DNA from 2 places in the Kitasatospora sp. NPDC002543 genome. Region 2 is predicted to be linked to the other one. Evidence: riboswitches for the same ligand, from Rfam matches in the RefSeq annotation. Region 2 holds a riboswitch; the other holds the start of a gene.
What was found. A riboswitch is a leader RNA that binds a small molecule or an ion and turns the genes downstream of it on or off. The one in region 2 is predicted to bind glycine.

Region 1 (4,985 bases), on a different contig from region 2:
GTCTCGTACACGCCGTGGGTGGACGGGTAGGTGACCATCAGCACGGCGAGGTTGTCGCGGTGCTGCTCGATCTTGGCCTTCAGGTCCTCGACGTCCACGTCACCGTCGACCAGGGTCTTCACCACGACCACGCGCATGCCGGCCATCACGGCGGAGGCCGCGTTGGTGCCGTGCGCCGAGGACGGGATCAGGCAGACGTCGCGCTGGGTGTCACCGTTGGCGTGGTGGTAGGCGCGCACGGCCAGCAGGCCGGCCAGCTCGCCCTGCGAGCCCGCGTTCGGCTGGATCGACACGGCGTCGTAGCCGGTCACCTCGACGAGCTGCTGCTCCAGCTGGCGGATCAGGGTCAGGTAGCCCTGGGCCTGGTCGATCGGCGCGAAGGGGTGCAGCTGGCCGAACTCGGGCCAGGTCACCGCCTCCATCTCGGTGGTCGCGTTGAGCTTCATGGTGCAGGAGCCCAGCGGGATCATGCCGCGGTCCAGCGCGTAGTCCCGGTCCGACAGGCGGCGCAGGTAGCGCAGCATGGCGGTCTCGGAGCGGTGGCTGTGGAAGACCGGGTGGGTCAGGTACTCGTCCTCGCGCAGCAGCGCGGCGGGCAGCGTCTCGGCGGCCTCGGCGACCTCGACGGCGGGGACGCCGAACGCGGCCCACACACCGGCCAGGTGCTCGCGGGTGGTGGTCTCGTCGGTGGAGACGGAGATCCGGTCGGCGCCGTCCTGGTGGACGTTGATGCCGTTGGCGCGGGCGGCGGCGGCGATCTCGGCGGCGCGGCCCGGGACGACGGCGGTGACGGTGTCGAAGAACTCGCCGTGCAGCAGCTCGACGCCGCCGGCCCGCAGGCCCTCGGCGAGGGCGGCGGCGTAGCGGTGGGTGCGGCGGGCGATGTCGGCCAGGCCGTCCGGACCGTGGTACACGGCGTACATCGAGGCCATGACGGCGAGCAGCACCTGCGCGGTGCAGATGTTGCTGGTGGCCTTCTCGCGGCGGATGTGCTGCTCGCGGGTCTGCAGCGCCAGGCGGTAGGCGCGGTTGCCGTCGACGTCGACGGAGACGCCGACCAGGCGGCCGGGCAGCGAGCGGGCGTACTCGGCGCGCACCGACAGGTAGCCGGCGTGCGGGCCGCCGAAGCCCATCGGCACGCCGAAGCGCTGCGAGGTGCCGCAGGCGATGTCGGCGCCCAGCGAGCCCGGGGACTTGAGCAGGGTCAGCGCGAGCAGGTCGGCGGCGACGGCGACGATCGCGCCCAGGCCGTGCGCCTGCTCGATCACCGGGGCGAGGTCGCGGACCACGCCGGTGGCGCCCGGGTACTGGAGCAGCACGCCGAAGACGCCGCGCTCGGCGATCTCGGCCGGGATGCCCTCGGAGAGGTCGGCGACGACGACCTCGACACCGGTCGGCACGGCGCGGGTGTTGATCACCGCGACGGTCTGCGGCAGGGTCTCGGCGTCGACCAGGAAGACGCCGCCCTTGACCTTGGTGACGCGGCGGGCGAGGGCCATCGCCTCGGCGGCCGCGGTGCCCTCGTCCAGCAGCGAGGAGCCGGAGGTCGGCAGGCCGGTCAGGTCGGAGACCAGGGTCTGGAAGTTGAGCAGCGCCTCCAGGCGGCCCTGCGAGATCTCCGGCTGGTACGGGGTGTAGGCGGTGTACCAGGCCGGGTTCTCCATGACGTTGCGCAGGATCACCGGCGGGGTGAAGGTGCCGTAGTAGCCCAGGCCGATCATCGGCTGGAGCACCTGGTTGCGGCCGGCCAGCTCGCGCAGCTCGGCGAGGACCTGGGCCTCGGTCCGGCCGGCGGGCAGGTCCAGGGCGGTGATGGAACGGATCGCCTCGGGCACCGCGGTGGCGGCGAGCTCGTCCAGCGAGCCGTAGCCGACGGACGCCAGCATCTTCTCCTGGGCGGCGGCGTCGGGGCCGATGTGGCGGTTCTCGAAGGGGCTGGCCAGCTCAAGCTCGGTGAGGGTCGAGGCGCCGGTGGGGCGTCCCGCGTTCGGCTGGGCGTTCATGGTGGTCGAGGCCTCCTGGTCACGGACCGGCGGGGGTACGCACGCCGGCCGGCCTCGCCGCTGCGAGCAGCGGACAAGCCTGGGCGGGCGGACCCGACAGGCCTCCCCCTCTGTCATCGGGACCTGAGAGCTTCACCCGCACGGGGCGCTGTGGGCGCTCCGCCGGCTTGCACCGTCGGTGAGGGTGGTGATCGCCGGCTTCCGTGCCGACGCTCCTGCCCTGCTTTCCAGAGTGACCTACCCCACACGGTACGGATGCCTGAGAGATTCCGGGGAGGAGTTGCTCCTTCGGCGCTCCGACCAGCGGCTTTCGTGATCGGAGACTCTCCCGAGCGGGCTCTGCGGTCGCCGCCCAGGGTACCAGCGGGAGGCCCCCCGATCACGGCTGCGTCAGGTCGTTCGAGGTCTACGCGCGTCCCCCGGAGGGCGCAGCTCGCACCCCGTACGGCGCACCCTGGTCGCGCCTGTCCGATTAGTGGCTTTTGGTATGAAATTGTGGACGGAAGGGCGCTCCGACCGCCCTCCTGCAGGAGTTCCGCAGGCTCAGTGCACGGGAGGAAAGAGTGCAGACCGAAATCGACCCCCGGGACCTCATCGGTCACAAGGCCGTCGACCGCAACGGAGACAAGATCGGCACGGTCGACGAGGTCTACCTGGACGACGCCACCGGGCGCCCCGAGTGGGCGGCGGTCCGGACCGGCATCTTCGGCCGGGACGCCTTCGTCCCGCTGACCACGAGCGAGTTCTCCGGCGACGAGCTCCGGGTGCCGTACGACAAGTCACTGGTGAAGGAGTCACCGGACTTCGGCGTCGGCCAGCACCTCTCCCCCGCCCAGGAACTCCAGCTGTACCGCTACTACGGGCTCGACACCCCGATGGACAGCCGCCCGAACGGCGAGAACGGGAGCCGGCCCAAGCAGCCCGACCTCGACTTCGGCACCACGGCGGCGGCCGCCGCCGCGACCGGCGCGGCGGCCCCGGCGAAGTCGCTCACCTTCCACACCCCGGAGCGCTCCCCCGAGCCCGCCCCGGCCCGGACGCCCGCCACGGCAGCGCCCGCCGCCGCCGTGGCGGGCGCCGACACCACCAGGACCGCCCCGGAGCCCGAGGTCCGGACCCTCTCCGCCCCCGCCGCCACCGCACCCCCGGCGGCCGCGCCCGCCTCGGCCGACTCCTCCGCGCTCACCACCCACGCGCCCGCCGCCGAACCGAAGGCGCAGTCGCAGCCCGCCCCCATCCCGACGGCGGCCACCACGACAGCCGCGAGCGCCGGCGCCGCACCGGCCGCCCCCAACAGCCCGGTCGAAATCACCTGCCGCGAGGAGCGGCTGGAGATCACCACCGAGTGGCACACCCTCGGCACCGCGAAGCTGCGCAAGTACGTGACGACCGAACAGGTCGAGCGCCGCGTGCCGGTGATCCGCGAGCGCGTCCGGGTCGAGCGCACGCCGGTCAGCGAGGCCGAGCGCGCCGCGCTCACCGAGAAGGACATCGCCGAGGCCGTCGAGGAGGTCACCCTCCGTGAGGAGCGCGCGGTGACCCGCAAGTACCTGGCCCCCGTCGAGCGGGTGCGTCTGGTCGTCGAGCGGTACACGACCGAGGAGGTGATCCGGGAGGAGATCCGCCGGGAGCACGTCGAGGTCCACGACACCACCGGCACCCAGAACCCGGCCCCCCTGGCGTCCGCCGCCTCGCCGTCCACCTCGTCCCCCGAGACGCCCCGCCCGGCCGCACTGCGGCCGCTCGCCTGACAGCACCCCCGGCACGAGGGCCCCGGACAGCCGTCCGGGGCCCTCGTCGCACGCCCGGGCGCCGCTTGTCGCGTACCCGACCCTTCGTCTTTGCCAAAGCTTAACCACTCGATATTTGACACTCTGAAGTATCCCCTGCAAAGTTACTTCAGTTCATTCACTATGTACGAGAGGAAGCAACCGTGAGTGAGGCACCACAGCCCACCACCGCGGCCGAGAAGCAGAGCAGCGCCCGGGTCCTGCCGGCCCTCATCCTGGCGATGCTGTCGTTCAGCGTGGTGCAGACCGCGGTCGTCCCGATCCTGCCCTCGCTGGCCAGGGAACTGAACGTCTCCGCCTCCAGCATCACCTGGCTGATGACCGCCAACCTGCTCTCCGCGGCCGTGCTGACTCCTCTCCTGGGCCGCTTCGGCGACCTCCGGGGCCGCAAGCCGATGCTGCTGATCTCGCTGGCCGGCCTGGTCGCCGGTTCGGCGCTGGCGGTCAGCACCCACTCCTTCACCTGGCTGGTCGTCGCCCGGGTCCTCCAGGGCGCCGGCGGTGGCGTCCTGCCGCTGGCGATCAGCATCGTCCGCGACGAGCTGCCCAAGCAGAAGGTGACCGGCGGCGTCGCCGCCATCAGCGCCTCGATGGGCGTCGGCTCCGGCCTCGGCCTGGTCGCCACCGGCCTCCTGCTGGAGCACTGGAACTACAAGTCCATCTTCTGGATGGGCCTGGTCTTCGGCCTGATCGCGGTCGCCCTGGTCGCCTTCCGCGTCCCCACCGACCCGGTCACCGACAAGGAGGGCGGCGCCGACCCGCTGGGCGCCATCGCCCTCGCCGGCTGGCTCTCCGCGCTGCTGGTCGCGGTCAGCCAGGGCAACCACTGGGGCTGGACCTCCAACAAGACGCTCGGCCTGTTCGCCGTCGCCGCCGTGGTCGCCCTGGTCTGGGGGATCATCGAGACCAAGGTCGCGCACCCGCTCGTGGACATGAAGATGATGGCCCGTCCGGCCGTCGCCTTCACCAACGTGGCCGGCCTGCTCATCGGCTTCGGCATGTACGGCTCCTTCATGGTCATCAGCAACTTCGCCCAGACCCCGGAGAAGCTGACCCACTACGGCTTCACCGCCACCGTGCTGCACGCCGGCATCATGCTGCTGCCGTCCGCCATCGGCTCGATGGTCGCCGCCCCGGTCGGCGCCCTGTTGATCGCCCGTCGCGGCCCGCGCCTGCCGCTGGTCCTCGGTGG
Region 2 (4,985 bases):
TCGGGTGCAGCCCGGCGGCCACCAGGCCGGCGAAGTGCGCCATGTCCACCATGAGCAGCGCGCCGACCTCGTCGGCGACCCGCCGGAACGCGGCGAAGTCGAGCTGACGCGGGTAGGCCGACCAGCCGGCGATGATCAGCTTCGGCTGGTGCTCCTTGGCGAGGCGCTCGACCTCGGCCATGTCGACCTGGCCGGTCTTCTCGTCCACGTGGTACGCGGCCACGTTGTAGAGCTTGCCGGAGAAGTTGATCTTCATGCCGTGGGTCAGGTGACCGCCGTGGGCCAGGCTCAGGCCCAGGATGGTGTCGCCCGGCTGGATCAGCGCGAACATCGCGGCGGCGTTGGCCTGCGCGCCCGAGTGCGGCTGGACGTTGGCGTGCTCGGCGCCGAACAGGGCCTTGATGCGGTCGATCGCGATCTGCTCGACCACGTCGACGTGCTCGCAGCCGCCGTAGTAGCGGCGGCCGGGGTAGCCCTCCGCGTACTTGTTGGTGAGCACCGAGCCCTGGGCCTCCATGACCGCCACCGGGGCGAAGTTCTCGGAGGCGATCATCTCCAGGGTGGTCTGCTGGCGGTGCAGCTCGGCGTCGACCGCGGCGGCGATCTCCGGGTCGAGGGCGTGCAGGGACTGGTTGAGAACCGTCATGGTGTGGTCTTCCCGGTGGAGGTGGAAAGGGGGCCGCGGCTGGGGCGGGGCGGCCGCCGCGCGGAGGCCGCCCCGGTCAGGTGTCTCAGCCGCCGATGAAGGCGGTGTACTCGTCCGCGCTGAGCAGGGTGTCGGTGGCCTCGACGCGCACCTTGATCAGCCAGGCGTTCCCGAACGGGTCCGCGTTCACGGACGCCGGGTCGTCGACGACGTCCTGGTTGATCTCGACGACCTCGCCGGTCACGGGGGAGAACAGGTCGCTGACCGACTTGGTGGACTCCAGCTCGCCACAGGTCTCCCCGGCGGTCACGGTGTCGCCGACCGCGGGCAGCTGCACGTAGACGATGTCACCGAGCGCGGTGGCGGCGTGCTCGGTGATGCCGATCGTGGAGACACCGTCCTCGGCGGCCGTCAGCCACTCGTGCTCCTTGGTGTACTGCAGGTGCTGGGGGTTGCTCATGGCGTCATTCTCCAGGATGGGAAGCGGGTACGACGAAGCGGGCCGCCGCGCGGACGGCTGCGACGTGCGTGTATGGGAAAACCGGGGCCCTGCGGAGGCTCGGGGCGTGGGCTCAGCGGGCGCGCTTGTAGAACGGCAGCGCCACGACCTGGACGGGCTCGTGCTTGCCGCGGACGTCCACCGCGACGGTGGTGCCGGGCTCCGCGTGGGCGGCGTCGACGTAGGCCATCGCGATCGGCCGGCCCAGGGTCGGGGACGGCGCGCCGGAGGTGATCCGGCCGATCGGCTCGCCCTCGGTGGAGACCACGGTGTACTCGGCGCGCGGCACCCGCTTGCCGTCGGAGACCAGGCCGACCAGCTTCTTCGGCGGGTTGGTCTCGGCCGCGGCGGCGGCCTGCTCCAGCGCCTTGCGGCCGACGAAGGCGCCCTCGTTGGTGGTCTTGTCGAAGCGCACGACCCGGCCCAGGCCCGCGTCGAACGGGGTCAGGTCGGTGGACAGCTCGTGCCCGTACAGCGGCATGCCGGCCTCCAGGCGCAGCGTGTCGCGGCAGGACAGGCCGCAGGGGATCAGGCCCCGGCCCTCGCCGGCGGCGGTCAGCGCCTGCCAGACCGGCTCGGCGTCGACCGGGTGGCAGAAGATCTCGAAGCCGTCCTCGCCGGTGTAGCCGGTGCGGGCGAGCAGCACGTCGCGGCCGGCCACCTTGGCCGGGAGGATCGCGTAGTACTTCAGCCCGGGCAGGTCGGCGTCGGTGGTCCCGGCCAGGATGCCGGTGGCCTCCGGGCCCTGGACGGCGATCAGCGCGTAGGTGTCGCGGTCGTCGGTGACGACGGCGTCGAAGCCCTTGGCACGGGCGATCAGCTCGTCGAGGACCAGCTGGGCGTTGGAGGCGTTGGCGACGACCAGGAAGGCGTCCTCGCGCAGGCGGTAGACGATCAGGTCGTCCAGGATGCCGCCGTCCTCGGCACAGATCATGGTGTAGCGGGCGCGCAGCTCGCCCAGCGCGGAGACGAAGCCGACCAGCGCGTGGTCCAGCATCTCGCCGGCCTGCGGGCCGGTGACGGTGATCTCGCCCATGTGGGAGAGGTCGAACAGGCCGGCCTTGGTGCGGACGGCGAGGTGCTCCTCGCGCTCGCTGCCGTAGCGCAGCGGCATGTCCCAGCCGGCGAAGTCGGTCATGGTCGCGCCGAGGGCGCGGTGCAGCGCGTCGAGCGCGGTCAGGCGGAGGGACGACATGGCCAGGAACTCCTCGGTCGGGGCACTCAGGGGTGCACGCGCCGGACCGGACCCGAAACGGGGCCGACCCTGCGCGCGGGCATGCGGCGGCGTGGGTCTCCCCATCTGTCGTCGAACCTGAGAGCTTCACCGCCCGCCGCCCGCAGCCGTTTCCAGCTTGGGGGACAGCATGGCGGCTTGCACCGTGGGTGGGCGCACGACAGGGCCGGGCGCCGCTTTCCAGATGTGCCTAACCCGTGCGGTAGGGGTGCCTGAGAGATTCCGGGGAGGACTTGCTCCTTCGGCGCCGGCTGTGCCTGAACGGCACTCCGGGCTCTCCCGCGCGGGTTCGAGCGGCCGGTATGGAGTTGGTGGGGCCCGCGGCGCATGCCGTCGGACGGGCACATCATGGCACGTCCCGGAGCGGGAGGGGAGAGGGGACCCGGTCACATCGGCCGGACCCGAACACGAGTCCTGACCCCACACCCCCCTCGCCTCTAGACTGCTGCGCGTCGGCGCAGCAGAGGGCGGCCGACCGGCAGAGGGCGGAATCGGCGGCGCATGGGGTACCCGGTGGAGCAGCAGCAGGGGTGGGGCGGAGCGGACGAGGCGCCGGCGGGCGGCTCGTGGCCGGCCAACGAGCTGGAGCAGGTGCTGACCGCGGCCCTGGGCGATCCGGGCGCGACGGCACGGGTGATCGAGGTGCTGGCCCGCAGTCAGGTCTGGGTGCCGCTGCCGGCCGGGGCCGACCCGCAGGGGCAGGCGCTGGACCTGCCGACCGTCGAGCTGGGCGGGGACCCGTACGTGCCGGTGTTCTCCTCCCAGGAGGTGTTCCTCCAGCAGGCGCCGGGGATGGCCTTCGCGATCGCCCCGGTGTGGGAGTTCGCCCGCGGACTGCCGCTGGGCGTGGGCATCGCGGTGAACCCGGACGCGGCGGTGGGCATCCCGGTGCCGCCGCAGGGCGTCGCCGAGCTGCGCCGCGGTCCGCGCGAGGACCGCTGGGAGTCGGCCGGGGACGCCTCGGCACCGACCGGCGGGCGGGTGGCGCTGCGCGAGCCGGTGCCGGGCGAGGACCCGGAGCACTTCCTGGCCGCCTGCCGGGGCGAACTGTCGGCACTGCCCGGGGTGCTGACCGCGCGCAGGGCGCTGGCCAGCATCGAGGGCGAGCCGACCGTGATGTTCGTGGGCGTCCAGTTGGACCCGGCGGCCCCGGCCGACCCGGCCGCGGTGAACGACGCGCTCGGCCGAGCGCTGGGAACCGCGCCGCTGCCCGGCGGCGTCCACCTCGTACTGCTCGACCTCGCCGACGACCCGGTGGTCGAGTGGCTGCTCACCCGGGTACTGCCGTTCTATACGCGGGCCTGAGCGGGTCCGGATCAAAGGCACGTCGCCGTGGCGGTGGCCGGTGCCGCGCCATAGGGTGCGTGCAGACGGCCGACGGGCCGGCGGGTTGAGGGAAAGAGGCGCGGCGAGGTGGGCGCATGAGTGCGGGAACGGGAGCGGGCGGTGTGCCGGGGGCCTGGGGCCAGGCACCGGCCGGGCGCCCGGGAGCTGATCCCGGCGCGTTGGAGCGCGCCCTGCGCGATGTCGCGCCGGAGCGCTACGACGCGTACGAGCGGCTGCTGCACGCGCTGGCGGACGGCCAGGTCTGGATGCTGCTGTGGCACGGCACCCCGGGCAGCCCGGACGCGCAGTACGGGAACATGGAGATCAGCGGCCACGGCTACGCGCCCGCCGTCACCTCGTCCGAACAGCTGACCTCCTCCGGCTGGGCCCGGGCCCACGAGGTCATCTCCGGCCGGGAGATCGCGGCCTCGCTGTACCGCACCCGCTGGGGCCTGTGGCTCAATCCGCACGCGCCCGGCGGAGGCGTCGGGGTGCCCTGGGCCGACCTGCGGCGGATCGCTGCCGGCCTGGACCGGCTGCCGGCGGGCCCGTTGAAGCTGAGCGAGCCGCAGTTGAACGCCCAGCCGTTCTTCGCGCTGCTGGAGCGGCAGGCCGTCGAGGTGCGCGCGGTACGGGCGCTGCGCCGGGCCTGGGTGCAGCCCGCGGTGGGCGAGCCGTACCTGGCCATCGGCCTTGACCTGTACGAGAGTTCGCCGCCGGCCGTGGAGGCGGTGCGGGCGCTGATGCAGCGCGCGATCGCGGTGGCCCCGGAGGGGCTCGCGGTGTCCACGGTGGCGATGTCGGACGAGTACGACCCGGTGGCGCTGTGGATGCGCGCCAACGCCCGGCCGTTCTTCGACCGGGAGGCGGGCCGACCGCCGACGGGCCCCTACCCGCCGGTGCCCCCGCCGCCCTACCCCGGCCAGTCGATGCCGGGCTACGCGTACGGAACCCAGCCGCCGGCGCAGGGCTGGCAGCAGCAACCGCAGCGGCCCTGGCCCGGCTACCCCGGGCGCTGATTGCCAAAACTCATTCCCCGAAGCCGACTTGATTGTCCATCAAGTCGGCTTCGATGCTTTCCGGACGAATTTCCTGAAGTGCGACCCGGTCATCTTGACATGGCAGTTACAGCCATGTGAAGAGGTATATGCCAGAGATCGGGGAGGTGCATGCACACAGATCACAGTTGGGCATCTGTCGGTTGGCAGGGCTGGCGCAAGCCAGTTCGGATGGCAGAGAGTTCTGCGCAACGCACCGCGCGTGCTGGAACCCCACAAAGG

Region 1: another riboswitch for glycine. It lies ahead of gcvP (aminomethyl-transferring glycine dehydrogenase); the one in region 2 lies ahead of gcvT (glycine cleavage system aminomethyltransferase GcvT).

The regions. Positions count from the first base shown of each region.
Region 1 covers NZ_JBSFWR010000016.1:12,614-17,598, reverse strand. The annotation lists gene gcvP (aminomethyl-transferring glycine dehydrogenase) at 1-2,003, opposite strand, end outside; glycine riboswitch at 2,107-2,239, opposite strand; glycine riboswitch at 2,241-2,344, opposite strand; gene ACWD4P_RS09910 (PRC and DUF2382 domain-containing protein) at 2,567-3,754, shown strand; gene ACWD4P_RS09905 (MFS transporter) at 3,937-4,985, shown strand, end outside.
Region 2 covers NZ_JBSFWR010000006.1:137,514-142,498, forward strand. The annotation lists gene glyA (serine hydroxymethyltransferase) at 1-646, opposite strand, end outside; gene gcvH (glycine cleavage system protein GcvH) at 732-1,106, opposite strand; gene gcvT (glycine cleavage system aminomethyltransferase GcvT) at 1,219-2,340, opposite strand; glycine riboswitch at 2,570-2,671, opposite strand; gene ACWD4P_RS04990 (enhanced serine sensitivity protein SseB C-terminal domain-containing protein) at 2,881-3,684, shown strand; gene ACWD4P_RS04995 (enhanced serine sensitivity protein SseB C-terminal domain-containing protein) at 3,801-4,724, shown strand.